One region of the Nocardioides sp. NPDC054178 genome, then DNA from elsewhere that is predicted to be linked to it. Evidence: riboswitches for the same ligand, from Rfam matches in the RefSeq annotation. Region 1 holds a riboswitch; the other holds the start of a gene.
What was found. A riboswitch is a leader RNA that binds a small molecule or an ion and turns the genes downstream of it on or off. The one in region 1 is predicted to bind cyclic di-AMP.

Region 1 (10,218 bases):
CGACGAGGGCATCTTGAGCGAGGTCCTCGGCCAGGTCGAGGTCGTGCGTCATCCGCGCCAGACCGGCGAGGAGACGTACGGACTCGTTGCGCCAGACCGCGACGATCGCGTCTTCGGTGGGCGAGCTCATTCAGCCGGGGTCGGCGGACCGAACAGCGGCCGCATCTCCACGGCCACGTCCTGGCCGGGCCAGAGCTCCTCGTGGAGCTGGATCATCCGGCGGCCGAGCTCGATCGCCTCGTCCTGCGAGCGGACCTCGAAGAGCGAGAACCCGCCCGCGACCTCCTTGGCCTCGGCGAAGGGCCCGTCGACGTGGGTGACCTCGCCGGCGGTCAGCCGGATCTCCACCGCGGGACCGAGCCCGTCGGCGTCGAGCAGGATGCCGTCGGCGTACTGCTGCTTGATCTCGGACTCCACCGCCTCGATCAGCGCGGCCGGGGGCGGCCCGGCGTTCGGGTCCATCTTCACGAACATCATGTAGCGCATCGCGTCTCTCCTCTGAGGTGCTGTCGCGCCGCCTGGTGCAGCGCGCTCACACGTACGCGTCGCACTGATCCTGCCGGTTTCGACATCACCCGGCCAGAAACTTTTCCGGAAGACCGCTGAACCCACGCCGAGTCGGCTCGTCATAACGAGCCGACTCGGCGTCCGAAGCGCCGTCGGCCAGCTACTCCCTAGGACGCCTTCGACTTCTTCGTCTTCTTCTCCTCGGCCTCCTCGGGGACCTCCTCGCCGCGCGACTTCTTGGCCGCGGCGACCGAGCGCTGCAGGGCGGCGAGCAGGTCGACGACCTCGCCGGAGGTCTTGGTGGAGGTGGGGGTCCGCTCGACCTCGCCACCCTCGATCTTGGCCTTCACCATCTCCTCGACGGCACTGGCGTAGTCGTCGGAGAACTCCTCGGGGTGGAAGTCGCCCGCGAGCGTCTCGACGAGCATGTTGGCCATCTTGATCTCGGAGTCCTTGATCTCGCCGGCCTCGACCTTGAAGTCGGGCACCCGGATCTCGTCGGGCCACATCATCGTCTGCAGCACGATCACGTCACCGTTGTCGGTCGGCCGCACCCGCAGCGCCGCGATCGTGGTGCGCTGGCGCAGCGCGACGGTCACCAGTGCGACCCGGTCGGCGTCGAGCAGGGCCTGGCGCAGCAGCGCGTACGGCTTGACCCCGGTGTTCTCCGGCTCCAGGTAGTAGCTCTTCTCGAAGAGCATCGGGTCGATCTGGTCGCTCGGCACGAACTTCTCCACCGCGATCTCGCGGGAGGAGGTGGTCGGCAGGTTGGCGAAGTCGTCGTCGGTGAGCACGACCATCTCGCCGTCCTCGGTCTCATAGCCCTTCGCGATCTCGGAGTAGGGCACCTCCTCGCCGTCGATCGAGCAGATCCGCTGGTAGCGGATCCGGCCCCCGTCGGCCTGGTGCACCTGACGGAACGAGACGTCGTGCGACTCCGTCGCCGAGTAGAGCTTCACAGGCACGCTGACCAGCCCGAACGAGACCGCGCCCTTCCAGATCGCACGCATCGTGAATCCCCTCATCAAAATGGCATCTGATAAGCCAGTATCTGCCGGTATCCGAATTTGGGGAAGATCATTCCCCCGCACGACCTCGATGAGACGGCGGCGCGATCGGGCCGGATCTGCGCGGCGTGAGGCCTCCGCCGGGGCAAGATGGAGGCATGCGTCCCATGCTGGCCACCCCCGGCGCCCACGTGCCACCGGGGGAGGAGTGGGTGCACGAGGTCAAGTGGGACGGGATCCGGCTCGTCGGAGAGTCCGAGCCAGGACGTACGCAGACCCGGCTCGCCACGCGCAACGGCAACGACGCCACCCCGGCCTGGCCTGAGATCGCGACGGGCCCGGAACGCGACATCGTCGTGGACGGCGAGGTGATCGCGCTCAACGACGCCGGGCTGCCCGACTTCCGGGTGCTCATGGACCGGATGCACAACCGCGACGCCCGCCGGGCGGCACGGTTCGCGGAGCGGATCCCGGCGACGTACATGGTCTTCGATCTCCTCCGTCTCGACGGCCGGCTGCTCATCGAGGAGCCGTGGACCGCGCGCCGCCAGCTCCTCGAGGACCTCTTCGAGAGCGGGGAGCTGTCGAGCTGGCAGGTGCCGCCGACGTACGACGACGGCCGGATGCTCCACGAGGTGACGCGGGCGCAGGGGCTGGAGGGGATCGTGTCCAAGCGGCGGAGCAGCCGCTACCGGCCCGGCGAACGCAGCAAGGACTGGGTGAAGCTGGCCCACCGCTACCGGGCCTCCCTGGTGGTCGGCGGCTGGCGGCCCGAGGTGGGCACCGAGGGCGGCACCGAACGTCTCGGCGCCCTGCTCGTCGGGCAGCCGACGCCCGAGGGTCTGATCTACCGCGGGCGGGTCGGCAGCGGCATCACCGGCAAGCGCGCCCAGCGGCTCGGGGAGCTGCTCCGCGAGACCGGCCACAGCCCCTTCGCCGGCCCCGACGTCGACCCCGACGGCGGAGTGCCGTCGATCGACGCCCGGGGCACCCACTGGGTCGAGCCGCTCCTCGTCGTCGAGGTGGAGACCCACGGCAGCGCCGTCGCGGCGTCGAGCTACAAGGGCCGGCTGCGGCAGCCGAGCTTCATCGGGATCAGGGACGACGTCTCACCGGAGGATCTGTGATGGTCGAACGAGAAGAGGTACGCGTCGAGGTCGACGGGCGCGTCCTGACCCTGACCAGTCTCAGCAAGGTGCTCTATCCACGCACCGGCATGACGAAGGGGGAGGTGCTCAACTACTACGCCCAGGTCGCCTCGGCGCTCCTTCCCCAGCTCGCGGACCGTGCGGTGACGAGGATCCGTTGGCCGCACGGCGTCGGCGACATGTCGTTCTTTGAGAAGAACGCCCCGGCCGGCACCCCGAGCTGGGTCCGCACCGTCACCGTCCCGACAACGGGTTCGCGAACCGCCGACCACAAAGAGGGAACACTCACCTTTCCGATCCTCGACAGCCTCGCCGCTCTCACCTGGGCCGCGAACCTCTCCGCGCTGGAGCTGCACGTCCACCAGTGGACGGTCGGCGCCGACGGCACTCCGGCCGGGGCCGACCGGATCGTGATCGACCTCGACCCGGGCGAGCCGGCCGGTCTGCAGGAGTGCTGCGAGGTGGCGCTGCTCGTGCGCGAGGCGCTCGGCGCCCGAGATCTCTCCGCGACCCCGGTGCTGAGCGGAAGCAAGGGCCTGCACCTGTACGCCGCCCTGCCGGAGCCCGTCGAGCCGGACGTCGCCACGGCGCTGGCCAAGGAGGTCGCCGAGGAGCTCCAGAAGGCCCACCCGCGCAAGGTCACCGCGACGATGACCAAAAGTCGCAGGTCAGGCAAGGTTTTCCTGGACTGGTCGCAGAACTCGGGGTCGAAGACGACGATCTGCCCGTACTCGCTGCGGGGCAAGGAGATCCCGACGGTCGCGGCCCCGGTCACCTGGGACGAGGTCACCGAAGGGGCCGAGGATCCGCTCGGCATCGATCAGCTGGGACCTAACAATGTGATCACGCGCTTATCTGAAAGGGGGGATCTCTTCACAAGCCCTACGGGGCTGTAACTATTGTTCTCTTCATGTCGAACTCCGTGCTTGTCGTAGAAGACCAAGAGGACATCGCTGCTCCCCTGGTGCGCACGCTCCAGCGTGAGGGCTATGACGTCACCTGGGTCGACTCCGGCAAGAAGGCGCTGGAGCTGCTGGCGCCTCCCTACGACGCCGAGCTGGTGCTGCTCGACCTCGGCCTTCCGGACATGGACGGCCTCGAGGTCTGCAAGGCCGCCCGTGACAACGGCTACGAGGGCGGGATCATGATCCTCACCGCCCGTGACGCCGAGATCGACCTGGTGGTCGGTCTCGACGCCGGTGCCGACGACTACCTGGCCAAGCCGTTCGCGCTGGCCGTCCTCCAGGCGCGGGTCCGCGCCCTCCTGCGCCGCTCGGGTCCGGTCGAGCCCGGCGCCGACGACGACGCTCTGCGCATCGACGTGGCTGCCCACCGGGTCTACGCCGGCGAGCGCGAGGTGACCCTGACCGGCAAGGAGTTCGCGCTCCTGGCCGTCCTGGCCGCCTCCCGCGACAAGGTCGTCTCCCGTGACCGGCTGATGGCCGAGGTCTGGGACGAGAACTGGTACGGCTCGACCAAGACGCTCGACGTCACCGTCGGACGCCTGCGCCAGAAGCTCGAGGCGGCCGGTGTCCAGGAGAAGGTCGTCGCGGTCCGCGGCGTCGGTTTCCGTCTCGAAGCAGCGGAGTAAACGCAAGTCCGACACGGCGTCATATGCGGGTTCAACGCGTGAGATGACTCACAAACGACGGCAAAAACACGCGTAACCACGCGGAATGTGCTCGAGGAGCGAGCATGCGGGATTGGATCCGTCCCAGATCGCGTGTCACCTTGGTTGAGCCGTGCAGAACGCACGACCGGCCCCGGTACACGCCGAATCCTGTCCCTCCGGAAGCCGGCCCCTACGACTGAACCCCCATCACCCTCACATTCAGCAGTACGTATGGGACAGGAGCGGGGGACCCAAGTTCCACGCGACTAACTCGGACGGTCGCTTGGGGTGAAGCCATCGCACGATGGCCGGGCAACCTTCTAGCCCGAACCCGACAGCTCACCTCGCAGGCGTGGGAAGGAACTCACGCATGTCCAAGTCCGTATCTCCTCCTGCCCATCGAGGCACGCCGCGCCCGCTCCGGTCGCCGAACGCCTCGATCGCCCGGACGATCGCAGGATCCATCAGCGGCCACAGCAAGCTCATCGGCCGCATCACCCTTGCCAGCGGCATCGCCGCCGGCGCCCTGGTGGCGGTGCCCGCCGCCAACGCAGCAGCCCCCGTCTCCCACGACACGACCACCGTCGAGTCCACCGTCGAGGCGGCCAAGGTGGTGGAGGCTCCGACCCTGGAGGCCTCGGCCACCCCCACGGCGATGCTCACCGACATCAAGCAGCTCGAGAGGGCTGTCGAGGTGCAGGAGCGCAAGGCCGAGGCAGCCCGCAAGGCGGCCGAGGCGAAGCGCAAGGCGGCGATCGCCGCCAAGAAGGCCGCCGAGGCGAAGAAGAAGGCCGAGGCCGAGGCGAAGGCCTTCGCCGCGAGCCGGGAGGGCAAGATCGAGCGCGCGATCAGCGTCGCCTCGGAGCAGATCGGCGACCCGTACGTCTGGGGTGCCACCGGTCCCAGCTCGTTCGACTGCTCCGGCCTGACGCAGTACGCCTTCAGCGCCGCCGGCATCGAGCTTCCCCGGGTCTCCCGGGACCAGGCCGCTGCCCTGCCGACGGTCCCGAACGACCAGATCCAGCGCGGCGACCTGATGTTCTGGGGGAGCCCCGTCTACCACGTCGGCATCTTCCTGCGGTGGGAGAATGGTCAGGCGATCATGCTGCACGCCCCCAAGCCGGGCGCGTCCGTTCGTGAAGAGGCCGCCTGGGACGGCTGGTTCGCCGGTTCGACCCACCAGGCCTGAGGTTCTCGGGGTCCTCACCCCACATATCCCCCTGGCGCTCGCCCTCCGGTCCCCGTACCGGAGGGCGAGCGCATAACTCGGGGAGGAGGAGTGGGTCGGCGAATCGGGTGCGGCACCAGGCGTCAAGTAACCTGTAAGACGTGGCAGGCCCCGAATTCGACACCGAGATCAAGCAGCTCCAGGCAACGATGCAGACCATCGGCCAGGTGCTGGACCTGGACGCGATGCGCAAGGAGATCGCCGACCTCGGCGAGCAGGTCGCCGCGCCCGACCTCTGGGACGATCAGGACAACGCCACCCGCGTCACCGGACGTCTCTCCCTGCTGCAGGGAGAGCTCAACAAGTTCACCGAGCTCGCCACCCGCATCGAGGACCTCGGCCTGATGGTCGAGATGGCTCAGGAGGAGGGCGACGCCGACACGCTCGCCGAGTCCGAGGCCGAGCTCGGCCGGGTCAAGAAGGCCGTCGAGAGCCTGGAGATCCGCACCCTGCTCTCGGGGGAGTACGACTCCCGCGAGGCCCTGGTCACGATCCGCTCCGGCGCCGGTGGCGTCGACGCCGCCGACTTCGCCGAGATGCTGATGCGGATGTACGTCCGCTGGGCCGAGCGCAACAAGTACCCCGTGGAGGTCTTCGACACCTCCTACGCCGAGGAGGCCGGGCTCAAGTCCGCCACCTTCGCGATCCACGCCCCCTACGCCTACGGCACCCTCTCCGTCGAGGCCGGCACCCACCGCCTGGTGCGGATCAGCCCCTTCGACAACCAGGGTCGTCGGCAGACCTCCTTCGCCGCGGTCGAGGTCGTGCCCGTGCTGGAGCAGACCGACGAGATCGAGCTCGACGAGAACGACATCAAGGTCGACGTCTACCGCTCCTCGGGCCCCGGCGGCCAGTCGGTCAACACCACCGACTCGGCGGTGCGGCTGACCCACATCCCCACCGGCACCGTGGTCTCCTGCCAGAACGAGAAGTCGCAGCTGCAGAACAAGGCCGCCGCGATGATCGTCCTCAAGGCCAAGCTGCTCGCGCTGAAGAAGGCCGAGGAGGAGGCGCACCTCAAGGAGCTCAAGGGCGACGTCGCCGCATCCTGGGGCGACCAGATGCGCAACTACGTCCTCAACCCCTACCAGATCGTCAAGGATCTGCGTACGTCCTACGAGACCGGCAACCCCCAGGCGGTCTTCGACGGGGACATCGACGGGTTCCTCGAGGCCGGCATCCGGTGGCGCCGCGGCGCCGAGAAGGCCGACCAGAACTGACCTGATGGTTGCGCTGACGCGCACCAGGCTTCCACTCCCGGGCCGCGGGGCGGCGTACGTCTATGACGCCTGCGGCCCCGAGGACGGGGTGCCGATGGTGCTGTTGCACGAGCTCGGAGGCAGTGCGAAGAGGTGGCAGGGGGTGGTGCCGCCGTTCGCGGTCGGGCACCGGGTCCATGCCTTCGACCTGCGTGGTCACGGGGACTCGGACTGGGCCTCGGAGTACTCCCACCGGCTCATCGCCGACGACGTCATCGTCGCGATGGACGCGCTCGGGATCTCGGGTGCCGTGGTCGTCGGCCACTCGACCGGCGGCAACGTCGCCCTCCTGGTCGCGATGCACCGACCCGACCTGGTCTCCCGGCTCGTCATCGAGGACGTCGTGCCGCCCGCGCCGCGCGAGCGCCGGTCGCCCGGGCGCGCGGCCAGGCCGACGCCCCACGACTGGGAGTGCATCGCGTCCCTGCTGGTCGAGGCGACGACGTATGACGCCTGGATGTGGGCGCAGCTCGAGCTGCTGCCCATGCCGACGCTGATCGTGGCCGGTGGCGGCAACAGCCACATCCCGCTCGCGGACCTCGAGAAGGTCGCCCGGCGGATCCCGAAGGCCGATCTCGTCCACTTCGACGTGGGTCACTTCGTGCATCGCAACCAGCCTGCCGAGTTCGCCGACACCGTCCTGGCCTGGCTCGCGTCGCGGGCTGGAGGCGACGAGCCCCGCGTCGCGGGTGGGGTCCCCATCCCTAAGGACCCCACCCGCTCTCGCCAGCCGGCTCTGCTCTGACTCAGTGCCCGCGGCGGCGCACGCCGCCCGGTGAGGTGCCTACCCGGCCCGAGCGACTAAGTCGATTAAAGCACTCGACTTTGGGTCGATGCAAACGACGCGCCGGTTTCGCAGGCCCGATCGGCGCGGGCAGGAGTCAGGCGGCGGCCGCGGTGAGGGTGACCAGGCACCAGCGGGAGGCGCGCTTCTGCAGCGTCGCGGTCGGCTCGCCGGCCTTGCCGGTGAGCTCGCAGGAGAGCCAGGCGTCGCCGAAGAGGCCGCGGTAGACCACCTTCGGCTGCTTCTTCGCGTCGGTGCAGGTGAGGGTCACCGACGGCTTTCCGTACGCCGGTGTGGAGGCGGCCTTGCAGCCCTTGGGCACGCTCTTGGTCATCTGCGTGGCCCAGTCCAGGGTCACCGGCGGGGCGAAGACCCAGGCTCGCGCCGAGGTGGCCGAGCCCTCCGGGCCGGTCCAGATGCAGCCGTACTCCTGGGCGACGTCGCTGACCTGGCTCGAGATGGCGGTCTGGTCGCCGTCGCCGTAGGCCTTCTTCTCGGTGGCCGCGCCGCCGAGGGCCTCGGTCGCGTCCTCGGTCGGGACCCGGTCGCAGAACGCGCCGCGGCGTACGTGCATCGTGGTGGTGTCAGCGGTGCTGAGGTCGCCCTTCACCTCGGGGACCTCGGGCTCGTCGTCTTTCAGGGTGAGCACGCCGACCCCGACCGCGATCGCGGTGAGGACCACGGCACCGATGAGAATCCGGACTGCAGAGCGCACGCCGTCAGAGTACAGGGGCAGGTATCTCAGAGCCGAAGTGTTGAGCCCACCCACCGTTGCACTACCCTCGGTGCGGTGATCCGCTTCGAGAAGGTCAGCAAGGCCTACCCAGGGCAGGCGCGCCCCGCCCTCAACAGCCTTTCGATCGACATCCAGAAGGGGGAGTTCGTCTTCCTCGTGGGCCAGTCCGGCTCGGGGAAGTCGACGGCGCTCAAGCTGATGCTGCGCGAGCAGCGACCGACCACCGGCCGGGTCTACGTCGCCGGCAAGGAGATCAACCGGCTCGCCGGCTGGAAGGTGCCGCGGCTGCGCCGCCAGGTCGGCACGATCTTCCAGGACTTCCGCCTGCTGGCCAACAAGAACGTCGCCGAGAACGTCGCCTTCGCGATGCAGGTGACCGGTCACTCCAACCGCGAGATCCAGCAGCGCGTCCCGGAGACGCTCGAGCTGGTCGGTCTCGACGGCAAGGGCGACCGGATGCCCGACGAGCTCTCCGGTGGCGAGCAGCAGCGCGTCGCCGTCGCCCGCGCGTTCATCAACCGGCCGATGATCCTGATCGCCGACGAGCCCACCGGAAACCTCGACCCCGGCAACACCGTCGGCATCATGCGTCTGCTCGACCGGATCAACCGGTCCGGCACCACCATCGTGATGGCGACCCACGACGTCCAGATGGTCGACCAGATGCGCAAGCGCGTCATCGAGCTCGAGCACGGCCACCTCGTACGCGACCAGGTGCAGGGCGGGTACGGCGCTCAGTTCTGAGCCCGCCCCCTCACCCCGACCAGGCTCAACGCCCAGAAAAGGTTTCTCGACCCGTCATGCAGCTGCGCTATGTATTCACCGAGCTCCGCCAGGGGCTACGCCGCAACCTGTCGATGCACGTCGCGGTGGCCCTGACGCTGCTCGTCTCGCTCACCCTCGCCGGCGTCGGCCTGCTGCTTCGTGAGCAGGCCCAGCTGACCGAGGAGGTCTGGGGTGACGAGCTGCAGATCACCTTCTACATGTGCAACGGCGCCAACGACCGCAACCCGCAGTGCGCCGGCGCCGTCGACGACAGCCAGAAGAAGGTCATCACCGACGCCCTCGACGACAACCGCTACGTCGACAAGATCGAGGAGGAGAGCCAGGAGCAGGCCTACAAGCGGCTGCAGGCTCTCGACGTCGAAGGCGTCAGCGGTCCGGACCCGGTGGTGAAGTCCAGCGACATGTGGGAGTCCTACTGGGTCACGATGACCGACCCGCACCACTCCGCCGAGATCATCGAGGCGGTCGCCGGCCTGGACGGCATCGACCACGTCGGCGACGTCCACGAGGTCACCGGGCCTATCCTGGCCGCGGTCGACGGGCTGCAGAGCGCGGCCCTGGTCGGCGCGATCGTGCTGGTCATCGCGGCGCTGCTGCTGGTCGCCAACACCATCCGGCTGGCCGCCTTCGCCCGCCGCCGCGAGATCGGGATCATGCGGCTGGTCGGCGCCTCGACCCTCTACATCGCGCTGCCGTTCCTCCTGGAGTCGCTCGTGGTGGCCCTGGTCGGGATCGGGCTGTCCGGGATCGCGCTGGCCGCGGTGATGTACTTCGGCGTCGAGCAGCGGCTCTCCGCCACCGCGGTGACCCAGTGGGTCGGCTGGGAGGAGTTCTTCAGCTCCTTCGCGATCGTCGCGATCCTCGGCATCCTGCTGACGCTCGTCCCGACACTCTTGCTCACGAGGAAATACATCAAGGTCTGATCCGGATCCCCTACCGTCGTTCGGTAACACTTCCCACAGACCGAGGTTGATCCGTGCGCGCCTTCCCCCGTGCCGGTCGGCTGGCTGCTGCGCTCAGCTGCGCAGTGGTGGCTACCGTCCTGCTCTCGCCGTCCTTGCCGTCCTCAGCGGACGAGAAGGACCGGCTCGAGCAGGAGCAGCGGGAGGTCCAGCGGGACCAGAAGGCCGCTGCCGAGGACCTGGAGCACT
Region 2 (10,218 bases), on a different contig from region 1:
TTGTGGTTGGGCGCCTCGTCACGGGTGACCACCCGGCGGGCGATCTTCACCGTGTCGAGCACCTCGAAACGCGGCCAGGGCCGCTCCTGTTTGGCCGCGAAGTGCTTGAGGAAGCCCACGTCGAAGGGGGCGTTGTGGGCGACCAGCACACAGCCCTCGGCGAACTCGAGGAACGCCGGCAGCACCGACTCGATGGTGGGGGAGGAGGCGACCATGGAGTTGGTGATCCCGGTGAGCACGGCGATCGAGGGCGGGATGCCGGTGTGGGGGTTGACGAGGGTCTGGAACTCGCCCAGGACCTCGCCGCCGCGCACCTTCACCGCGCCGATCTCGGTGATCATGCCGCCGTTGTCGGGACTGTTGCCGGTCGTCTCCAGGTCGACCACGCAGAAGGTCAGGTCACGCAGCGGCCTGCCGAGCTCGTCGAAGCCCCGCTGGGCCTCCCAGCCACCGGTGGCCTGCTCGCGCTGGCGACGCGCCACGGCCCGCGCACGCATCTCCTTGCGCGCCTCACGCACCGCCGTACTACTACCCATGCGAACACATTAGCGAGTGCCACCGACAGTCCTTCGCCACTAGGGTGTGGCGCACCTGACATGGGAGGTGGGGGTCATCGCGGCGAGAAACGGCGGCAACGACGGGTCCTCGGGAGGCAACGAGGACCGTCCCTGGGCGCGCTGGTTCGCTCGCTCGGGCTCGTTGCAGGTCGAGCCGGCCGAGGCCGGTGAGCAGGCCAGGACGCTGCTGAGCGAGGACGGACAGACCGCGGCGCTGCGGTTCAACGAGCGTGTGCTCGACACGCTGACCGGCGATCTGGCCGGCCTGGTCGAGTACGTCACCGTGCTCGACGGCGCCAAGGCCGAGGAGGTCCTCAACACCCAGAAGCTGATCGACCACGCCTTCGCCCGGGTCTCCGGCCAAGGTGTCGACCGGTTCGTCGCCTGGCTCGCGGAGCTGCGTACCCAGGGCCATCCGGCGATCGCGGTCCAGGCGCTGCATGCCTACGGCAGGCTCGCGGACGGCGACCTGGCCGCCGTGGCGACCTCGCTGGAGTCCGCCGCGGACCGGGTGATCCTGATCGCCGCCGCCGCGCTGCACCGGCCGCCCGAGGACGCGGCCCGGCTCGCGATCGAGACCGAGCACGACGCCTCGATCGCCCACGCCGTCATCCACGACGTGCTCCGTCAGCGGACCGTCCCCGACATCGCCCGGTTCCTGCGGGCGCTGCAGCTGCTCGGCGCGCGGGACCTGGTCAACGACACCGTGAAGCAGTTCGCCGCTCCTGCCAGCGGTCGCTCCAACCTCGACAAGGCCCTGCTCTACGTCGCGCTGGCCGCCAGCCCGAGGCTGCGGGAGATCGCGCTGGACCTGCTCTGGCGCACCCTCGGCGCGATCGGCGACCTCGGCCGGGCGCCGGGTCCGGCCCAGCAGCAGGATCTCGTCGCGGCGTTCTGGGAGCTTTGCCCGGGCGGCCGTGTGCTCGAGGACTGGTTCAAGGTGCGCCTCGACGGCACCGAGAACGCCGAGGAGGCGCGCGAGCACGTGGTGGTGCTGCTGCTGCGGGGCAGCCGGGGGCCCGGCCGGGACAGCCTCCTGGCCGCGATGGCCGCCGACGCGACGCCGATGAACCTCAAGCGCATCTGCGAGACCCTCATGGAGGAGGGCGACGAGGCCCAGGCGGCGATGCTCGTGCGCGCGCTCGCCCACAGCGGCCACATCGAGCGGCTCGGCGACTTCCTCGACCGGTGGTCGTGGGCCCAGCCGTCCGCCGAGACCACCCGGAAGCTGCTCGGTTGGGTGCTCACCCCGACGGGCGCCGACCGCGAGCCGATGGGCTCCGCCGTCGTGGAGGGCATCGCCGGCTACCTCGCCGACGGCCACGGCCGGACGCTGGGCGAGGAGCTCCGGCGGCAGGCCGCGACCCTGGTCAGGCTCCGCCCGGCCGAGGAGATCGTGGGTCTGCTCGGGCACGTACCCTCCCGGGTCGGGAGGCGGGGCCGCTCGGCCGTCGCCGCCGACGTCGGCTGGAGGCTCGCCGAGGACCTGCTCGTCTACCCGGCGCCGACCGAGGAGACGTACGTCGCGTGGTACGCCGAGTGTCTCGCCGCCCTCGAGGCGGCCGGCTTCGCCGATGCGGTGCGCAGCTCCTGGCACCACCTCGCCGACGAGGCGATCAACCGTCGTGGCGCCGGGCCGACGATCGCCGAGACCGCCCACCAGCTCCTGCGCAAGGAGCTCGCCGACACCGCCGACAGGCTGCTGATCCGCTATCTCGACCAGGCGCAGAGCGTCACGCCCACCGACATCGTCGGCATCACCACCCGGCTGCGACTCCACCGCTACCCGGAGGCGAGTCGCGCCGGCGTCCTGCGCCGCTCGGTGGGGCGGTGGCAGGACCGGGCCCGCGTCGATGCCGTCGTGGACGCCCTGATGGCCGCCGGCCAGGAGGAGGAGGCCGAGTGGGTCAGGGCCGGGTCGACGTGAGCCGGGTCTGCCTGAGGTAGCGGCGCCCGGCCCCGACGAGAAGCATGAAGGCGCCCGAGGCCACGATCATCACCAGGGCACGCAGGCTCCACACGCTCCAGACGGAGTCGTCGTCGATCCGGTGGCGCACGGCGCTCAGCAGCGTCAGCGCGACCAGATACAGCGCGAGCACGGCGAACGGGCGGTTCGCCGGGTCGCGGGAGAACAGCCTCGCGCCATGGTTCTTCGCGTCGTACCAGCCCAGGCCTGGGACACGGAGATGGTGGAGCCAGGGGAGCACGAGAAGGACGAGCGACCCCCAGCCGATGACCGCCACGCCCTTCCACACCCGGTCCCACGCGGACTCGTTGACGACCAGCGCGATGACCACGAAGGCTGCGTACGCCGCGACCGGGAGGAGCCGCTGGGCCCCCGTCCCGAGCAGGTCGGCGCGCACGGCCAGGACGACGCAGGTGACGGCGTACAGGATCAGGATCGGGATCGTGTTGAGCACCGCCAGGGTCTGCCAGTCGCCGCCCACGGCCACCAGGACCACCAGCGCCAGCACCAGGTTCACCAGCAGGATCAGCCAGAAGGAGTCGCCGGTGCGGCCGGGCAGCCGGGAGGCCCGCGGCTCGTGCAGGCCGCTGGGGACGTACCTCTCCGCGCTGAGCGCGTAGACCTCGCGGCTGAGGGCGTAGGTGAACACGATGCCCGACCCGATCGGGGCCAGGATCGCGGCGAGGCGGACCAGCACGACCAGCCAGTCCAGGGGCGCCCCGGCCAGGGTGGCGGCGTCGGTCAGGCGTGCGTACGAGGTGCCGTGCTCGGCGCCGGAGGCGGCCATGTGCTCGGCGTAGACCAGCTGGAGGGCGGAGTAGAGCAGGAACGAGCCGACGACCGTGCCGTAGACCGCCCAGCGCACCCGCCTGGCCACCTCGCGACGGCCGCCCCGGACCTCGCCGGTGACGTCCAGGGGCGCCTGGAAGCCGATGTAGGCGTAGATCACGCCGCTGGTGATCAGCGCGCTCAGCACGCCGGTCGAGGTGGGCCCGGCGGCCGGTCCGGGGCCGCTGAGCGGCGCGGGGACCGCGAGCGCCAGGCACACCACGAAGATCACCGGAATGGCGATCTTGAGCAGCGTCAGGGCGGCGTTGGTGCGCAGGACGAGCCGTCGGGGCAGCAGGACGAAGGCGATGATCGCGGCGGTCACCGCGACCGCGAGCGCGGAGCCGGTCCGGGTGAGCCCGTCCTCGCCGGCCAGGGCGGGGACGACCTCGGCCAGCCCGTTGACCGCGGCTGCCGCCTGGGCGGCCGGGTTGATGGCGTAGGAGATCCACAGGGAGGCCGCGAGGATGACCACCACCAGCGGGCCGAAGGCGTCGTGCGGGTGGAACAGCAGCCCGCCGGTGCGCTGGGAGATGAGGCCGAACTCGACCATCACGACCGCGATGGTGAGCATGAGGACGCCGCCGGCGGCCCAGCCGAGGAGCGCGGCCTCGCCCAGGCTCTCGTGGAGGCCGGGTACGGCCAGGAGCCAGCCGGACCCGATCACGCCGCCCGCGGCGAGACCGACGACCTCGACGAGGCTCAGCTTGTCGCCCTGCTCGGCGGGTCGCTCGTCGCGCTGGTCCGGTCTGGGCTCGTCGGGCGCCACCACCTCGACCGGCGTGACGGGTGTGACGGGCGTGACGGGCTCGGGGCCCTGGGGAGCGGCGGGAACCTGCGCCCGCCGCATCGCCTCGAACGCGATCGCGGTCATCATGCCGCCGACGGCGGCGATCCAGAAGCTCGACTCGTGCATCAGGTCACGAAATCCCGGCGACTTGAGCGCGTTGAGCTGGACGCTGCCGTAGATGGACATCACGAATCCCGCGGCGCACAGGATCATCCTGGCGATCGCGCTGAGGGTGTGCCGCACGCGCTGGTCTCCCACTCCCGATGATTCGACGTCGAGAGAACCTATCGAATCAGGCGGTGCGGCGCAGGAAGCCGGCTGGATCAGCCGAGCAGGGGCGAGAGCGAGGAGAGCGGGACGGTGCGCGCGCCGGCGCGGCGTACGTCCTTGACGACCTCGGCGTCGTCGGTGGCGACCAGGATGACGCGGCCGGAGGGCTCGGCGTCGACGAGGTCGCGGATGACGTCGTCGGCGATGACGCCCTCGGGGGAGAAGAGCACCTTGACGCCGCGAGGAGGCACGGCCGTGGGACGTACGGATGCGGAGTGGGCGTCGAAGACGACGGTCGTCTCGGCGCCGGTGCGGGCAGCGATCGGGGCGATCGCCCGCAGCAGCCGCAGCCGCTGGGCATCGAGCGCGGAGTCGGGCCACAGCGCCTTGGAGACGTTGTAGCCGTCGATGATCAGCCGGACCCGCGGCATCGCCAGGAACTGCTCGAGGTGGGCGCTGCTGGTCACCCCGGCACCGGCGGCGGCGTCCGCGGAGGTCAGCTCGGCCTCCACCCGCTCACCCGGAGTGCCGGTGACCGGCGGCAGCGCCAGCTCGCGACGCAGCCCCCCGGCCGCGTCGAGCAGCGTGTCGAGCAGGAACCGGGCGCGCAGCGAGGCGTCCTCCCGGTCGGTCTTGGACGTACGCCGCTCGGCGGCGGCCTCGCGCTCGAGCTTGTCGATCTGGCTGCGGAGCTGCCGCAGTTGGCGGTCGCGCGCGGCGAGCTCGTCCTCGGCGCGGGCGAGCGCAGCGCGGGTCTCGGTCAGGGCCTCGTCCAGCCCCGTGCCGGCCTCGCGTGCGGCGGCCCGGGCCTCACCGAGCTTGCGTCGCAGGAGGGTGTTGTCGGCCTTGAGGTCGTCGAGGCGGGCCTTGCGGTCGGCCCGCACCTCACGGATCTCGTCCTCGGCCGCGGCCAGCTTGCTGCGCAGGCGGGCCACCTCGGCGTCGACCGCCGGCACCGCGGCGGCCTCCAGCCGGTCGAGGGCCTCCTTGAGCGAGACCTCCCAGGCGTCGGGGCGGAGGAGCCAGACGACCGCGGCCGCCTCGGTCGGGTCCTCGGGTAGCACGACGTCGTCGGGGGAGCCCTCGGTGACGTACGCCGGGCGCAGCTGACTGCCGACCTTCTCCCGGACCTCCTCGTCGCTCTCGAGCACCGAGGCGATCATCGCGCCGCCGGCCTTGGCGCGCCGGGCGGGCGCGAAGTCGGCGATTCGCTTGAGCGCGGGCGGCAGGCGCACCACGTCGGGAAGCACCCCGGCCGTGAGCGCGACGATGCGCCCCCGGACCGTGTCGGGGAGCGTCGCGTACGCGAAGACCTCCATGTGCCAAGTGTAGGGACCCGGTCCGCGATCGCCGCCTCGAATACCGTGCTGCGATGGTGGTGACACGCCGGACGCAACCGGACGAAAGCAAAAATGTCGGTGCTCGGTGAGACCGTCACTCACATGACGACGAGAATCGACTGTGACACCTGCCTCGTGCGGGGACTGGCGTGCCACGACTGCGTGGTCACCGTGCTTCTGGGGCCGCCCCCGGAGCTGACCATCGAGGACGACGAGCGCCGGGCGCTCGACGTGCTGGCCGAGGGTGGCCTGGTCCCGCCGCTGCGCATGGTGGAAGGTATGTAGCCGAACTTTTGGGCGTGGGTGGTTGGCAGGTGGGGGATGCCGTCGGCTAGTGTGCGCAGGAACTTGGCGCTCGTGGGAGTGGGTCAACCGGCCCACGCGGGTGTCGCGCTTAGTCCAGGCCCGCTTCGGGGCGGGCCAGGAGCCGGGGAACCACACCGATCATCTGGGGTGTATCCGCCGCAAGAGCGATCTGGGAGACCAGATCGAGGAGCGGTGGTAAGGCAGGTCGTGCCTGAACCCGTCAGCTCACCCGGTAGGCGTCTACGACTACACACAAGGAGACCGTCCGCTCGTGACACGCGACCGGAAGCGACTCATTGCCGGAGCAGCCGGCATCGCCGCCATCGGAGTCGCCGGGATCATTCCCGCAGCGACCCCCGCCCAGGCAGAGCCCGACATCGACGACGTTCGCAAGAAGGTCGACAAGCTCTACACCCAGGCCGAGGCAGCCAACGAGGACTACAGCAACGCCAAGCTTCGGCTCCAGGACCTCAAGGACCAGCTCGAGGACCTCAACGCCGACGAGAAGCGTCAGAGCAAGGAGCTCGACAAGATCCGCGCCGAGCTCCGTGACTCCGTGCTGCGGCAGTTCGAGGGCTCCGACGTCTCTGCCGTCGGCCAGGTGATCACCTCCGAGGACCCGCAGGAGTTCCTCGCCGGTCTCTCCACCGTCTCGTCCTACAACGCCCTGCAGGCCGACCTGCTGGCTCGGTACAACACCGAGGCGGAGGCTCTCCAGGTGCGCCGCGAGGCCACCGAGGACGCCAAGTCCCAGGTGGCCAAGGTCAAGACGACCATGCAGCAGAAGAAGAGCGAGATCGACAAGAAGTACGAGGCGGCCCAGGCCGAGCTCGACGAGCTGGAGGCCGATGAGCTGGAGGAGTTCCAGTCCACCGACACCAGCATCCCCTCCAACCTGCCGCCGCCCTCGGGCCGCGCCAAGGTGGCCGTCGACTACGCCCTCGCCCAGGTCGGCGACTCCTACGTCTACGGCGCCACCGGCACCGAGTCGTGGGACTGCTCCGGCCTCACCATGGGCGCCTGGGGCCAGGCCGGCGTCTCGCTCCCGCACTCCTCCTCGGCGCAGTACAGCAGCGGACCCCAGGTCTCGCGTGACCAGCTCGCCCCCGGCGACCTGGTCTTCTACTACAGCCCGATCAGCCACGTCGGCATCTACATCGGCAACGGCATGATCGTGCACGCCTCCAACCCGAGCACCGGTGTGAAGGTCTCCCCGATGGACGAGATGCCCTACACGGGCGCCGTCCGCCCGGGCTGAGTTGACCGAACACCCCGAAGAGGCCGATCGTTCGCAGGTGCGAACGGTCGGCTCTCTTCTTTCCCGCCTCCGGGCTCACCCCGCCATCATCGGGGCCGGGCTGGTGCTGGTGATGCTGCTCGCCGGGTTCGTCGGCTGGCGGCTGACCGGCGGTGGCGAGTACGTCGCGCCGACCCCGACCACCGCGCCGGTCGTGCGCGCCGACACGGAAGGCGCACGGGCCTCGCTGCAGGCGCTGGTCGAGGACGTACGTGACGGGGCGGAGCCCGACGGCGAGGACGCCGCCGCAGTGGCGGTGAGCAACGCGCACGCCATCGGCATCGAGGACGTCACCGCGAGGTACGTCGCGGAGTCGGGCAACGTGGAGCCGGACGGCGCCTGGACGGCCGACGTCGAGATGTCGTGGCGTACTCCTGGCGACCCGGTGCTGACCGAGGAGCTGAAGGTCGGCTTCGATGCCGAGGGTGCGATCACCGGGTTCTCGGCGGCCCAGGGGACCCGGATGCCGCTGTGGCTCAGCGGACCGGTCGAGGTGCGTCGCACCGGCTCGACCCTCGTGGTCGTCCAGGCCTCCGCCGAGGTCGCCGACCGCTACGCGGAGCTGGCCACCACCGCGGTCGCCGGGGTCCGCAAGGTGATCCCCTGGAAGGACCCGCGACTGGTCCTCGAGGTGCCTGCGGCCGGGCTCGACGCCGCGCTCGGCACGCAGCGGGGGACCTACGCCGCCGTCGCCGCGGTGACCGCGACCGTGGACGGGTCCACGAAGGTGGGCACCCCGCTGCACGTCTGGGTCAACCAGGGCGTCATCGGCGGCCTCGACGCCCCTGGCGCCCAGGTCGTCATCACCCATGAGGCCACCCACGCGGCCACCGATGCCGCGACCAACACCCGACGGCCGATGTGGCTGGTCGAGGGCTTCGCCGACTACGTCGCGCTCCGCGACACCGAGCTGCCGCTGTCCAAGACCGCCGGCCAGATCCTCGCCCAGGTCCGCGAGAACGGCGCCCCCGACCACCTGCCGGGCAAGGCCGAGTTCAACACCCGCTCGGAGCACTTCGGCGCCGAGTACGAAGCCGCCTGGCTCGCCTGCGAGGTGCTCGCCGAGGCCGGCGGCGAGCAGGCGCTGGTCGACCTCTACGAGGAGACCGGGCGCGGCATCGGTCTGGAGAAGGCGCTGCAGGCCGGCTTCGGCTTCGGGGAGGACGAGCTGACCGACCGCTGGCGGACCCGTCTGTCAGAATCGGCTCGATGACGGGGGCAGAAGTGGTCACAACACGACGCGTGTCCTGGGTGGTTCTCCTTCTCGGGGCGGTCGCGTTCGTGGTGCTCGCCTGGGCGCTGATCCCGTGGCACCCCTACCCGGGCGGCGCGCTGGACCTGCCCGACGAGCGCGAGGTGTTCACCCCCGAGGAGCTCGAGCGGATGCTGGCCTACTCCGGCACCGCTCGCTGGATCAGCCGCGCCTCGCTCGTCGTCTCGCTGGTGGTCGCCTGTGTGCTCGGGTTCACCCCGCTGGGTCGGCGCCTGGTCGCGCGGCTGCGCGGGCCGTGGCTGCTCCGGGTGGTGCTCGCGGTCGCCGTGGTCACGCTCGTCGGCTGGGTCGCGACGCTGCCGTTCGGGGTGGCGATCCACCGCCTGCAGATGCGCTACGGGCTCTCCCGGCAGGCATGGGGCCCCTGGCTGGGCGACTCGCTGCTGAACCAGGCCGTCGGCATCGTGACCACCTCGGCGGCGCTGCTCGCCCTCTTCGCCTGCATCCGTCTCGGCCGGCGCTGGTGGCCGGCCGTCGCCGCCGCCCTGGTCGCGGCCCTGGTGGTCGTCGGCTCGTTCGTCTACCCGGTGGTCATCGAGCCGCTGTTCAACGACTTCGAGCCGCTGCCGCGCGGCCAGTTCCGCACCGAGGTGATGGCGATCGCCGAGCGTGAGGGGGTCGAGCTCGACGACGTCCTGGTGGTCGACGCCTCCCGGCGTACGACCTCGCTCAACGCCTACGTCACCGGCTTCGGCTCCACCCGCCGGGTCGTCCTCTACGACAACCTGGTCGACTCCCAGCGGGGCGCGGCCGCGCGCGGTGCGGTGCTCTCCGTCGTGGCCCACGAGCTCGCCCACGCCAAGCACGACGACGTCCTGGTCGGCACCGTGATCGGCGCCGCCGGCGCGGTCGCCGGGGTCGGTCTGCTGGGCCTGCTGCTGTCCTACCGCCGCGAGGACGAGTACGCCACCCCCGAGGCCGTCCCGATGCTGATGGCGGTCTTCGCGCTGGCGAGCGTGCTGGCGATGCCGATCCAGAACGGCCTCAGCCGGCACGTCGAGGCTCGTGCGGATGTCGACGCGCTCCATGCCACCGGCGACCTGGAGTCGTTCATCCGGCTGCAGCACGACCTCGGCGTACGGGGTCTGTCTGACCCGTCGCCGCAGGCTTGGTCGCAGTGGTGGTTCGGCTCCCACCCGACGACGTTGCAGCGGATCGCGATCGCTCACCGCGTTCTCGACTGAGAAAAGAAGGCCGAGTCGGCTTGTCCTGACGAGAATCCTCGCCGAGTCGGCTCGTCATAACGAGCCGACTCGGCAGAGATTTCGGTCAGGACGAGCCGACTCGGCGTCCTGAGTTCTACTTGCTGTACAGCGCGTCGACCTCGTGCGAGAACTCACGCATGACCACGTTGCGCTTGAGCTTGAGGCTGGGGGTGAGCTGGCCACCCTCCTCGGTCCAGGAGTCGGGGATGATCACGAACTTGCGGATCGACTCGGCCTTCGAGACCGCCTTGTTGGCGTCGTCGACGGCGCTCTGGACCACGGCGCGCAGGTCCTCGTCGTCGACGAGGTCCTCGATGTTGCCGGACTTGCCGTTGGCCTCGGCCCAGGTGGGCAGCGCCTCGGGGTCGATGGTGACGATCGCGCCG

Region 2: it holds a riboswitch for cyclic di-AMP, as region 1 does, so the genes downstream of both, ACZ6WN_RS28500 (C40 family peptidase) here and ACZ6WN_RS20215 (C40 family peptidase) in region 1, are expected to answer to the same signal.

What each region holds. Positions count from the first base shown of each region.
Region 1 is NZ_JBVJKY010000005.1:351,314-361,531, reverse strand. Features, by position in the region: gene ACZ6WN_RS20245 (RNA polymerase sigma factor) at 1-130, opposite strand, end outside; gene ACZ6WN_RS20240 (YciI family protein) at 127-486, opposite strand; gene ku (non-homologous end joining protein Ku) at 675-1,517, opposite strand; gene ACZ6WN_RS20230 (ATP-dependent DNA ligase) at 1,673-2,641, shown strand; gene ligD (non-homologous end-joining DNA ligase) at 2,641-3,558, shown strand; gene ACZ6WN_RS20220 (response regulator transcription factor) at 3,573-4,253, shown strand; cyclic di-AMP (ydaO/yuaA leader) riboswitch at 4,486-4,642, shown strand; gene ACZ6WN_RS20215 (C40 family peptidase) at 4,645-5,463, shown strand; gene prfB (peptide chain release factor 2) at 5,604-6,722, shown strand; gene ACZ6WN_RS20205 (alpha/beta fold hydrolase) at 6,727-7,506, shown strand; gene ACZ6WN_RS20200 (hypothetical protein) at 7,643-8,260, opposite strand; gene ftsE (cell division ATP-binding protein FtsE) at 8,336-9,025, shown strand; gene ftsX (permease-like cell division protein FtsX) at 9,082-9,990, shown strand; gene ACZ6WN_RS20185 (peptidoglycan DD-metalloendopeptidase family protein) at 10,044-10,218, shown strand, end outside.
Region 2 is NZ_JBVJKY010000011.1:37,574-47,791, forward strand. Features, by position in the region: gene ACZ6WN_RS28475 (DEDD exonuclease domain-containing protein) at 1-497, opposite strand, end outside; gene ACZ6WN_RS28480 (hypothetical protein) at 583-2,484, shown strand; gene ACZ6WN_RS28485 (APC family permease) at 2,465-4,384, opposite strand; gene ACZ6WN_RS28490 (NYN domain-containing protein) at 4,465-5,730, opposite strand; gene ACZ6WN_RS28495 (hypothetical protein) at 5,854-6,036, shown strand; cyclic di-AMP (ydaO/yuaA leader) riboswitch at 6,133-6,311, shown strand; gene ACZ6WN_RS28500 (C40 family peptidase) at 6,329-7,315, shown strand; gene ACZ6WN_RS28505 (hypothetical protein) at 7,353-8,567, shown strand; gene ACZ6WN_RS28510 (M48 family metallopeptidase) at 8,597-9,811, shown strand; gene ACZ6WN_RS28515 (AMP-dependent synthetase/ligase) at 9,927-10,218, opposite strand, start outside.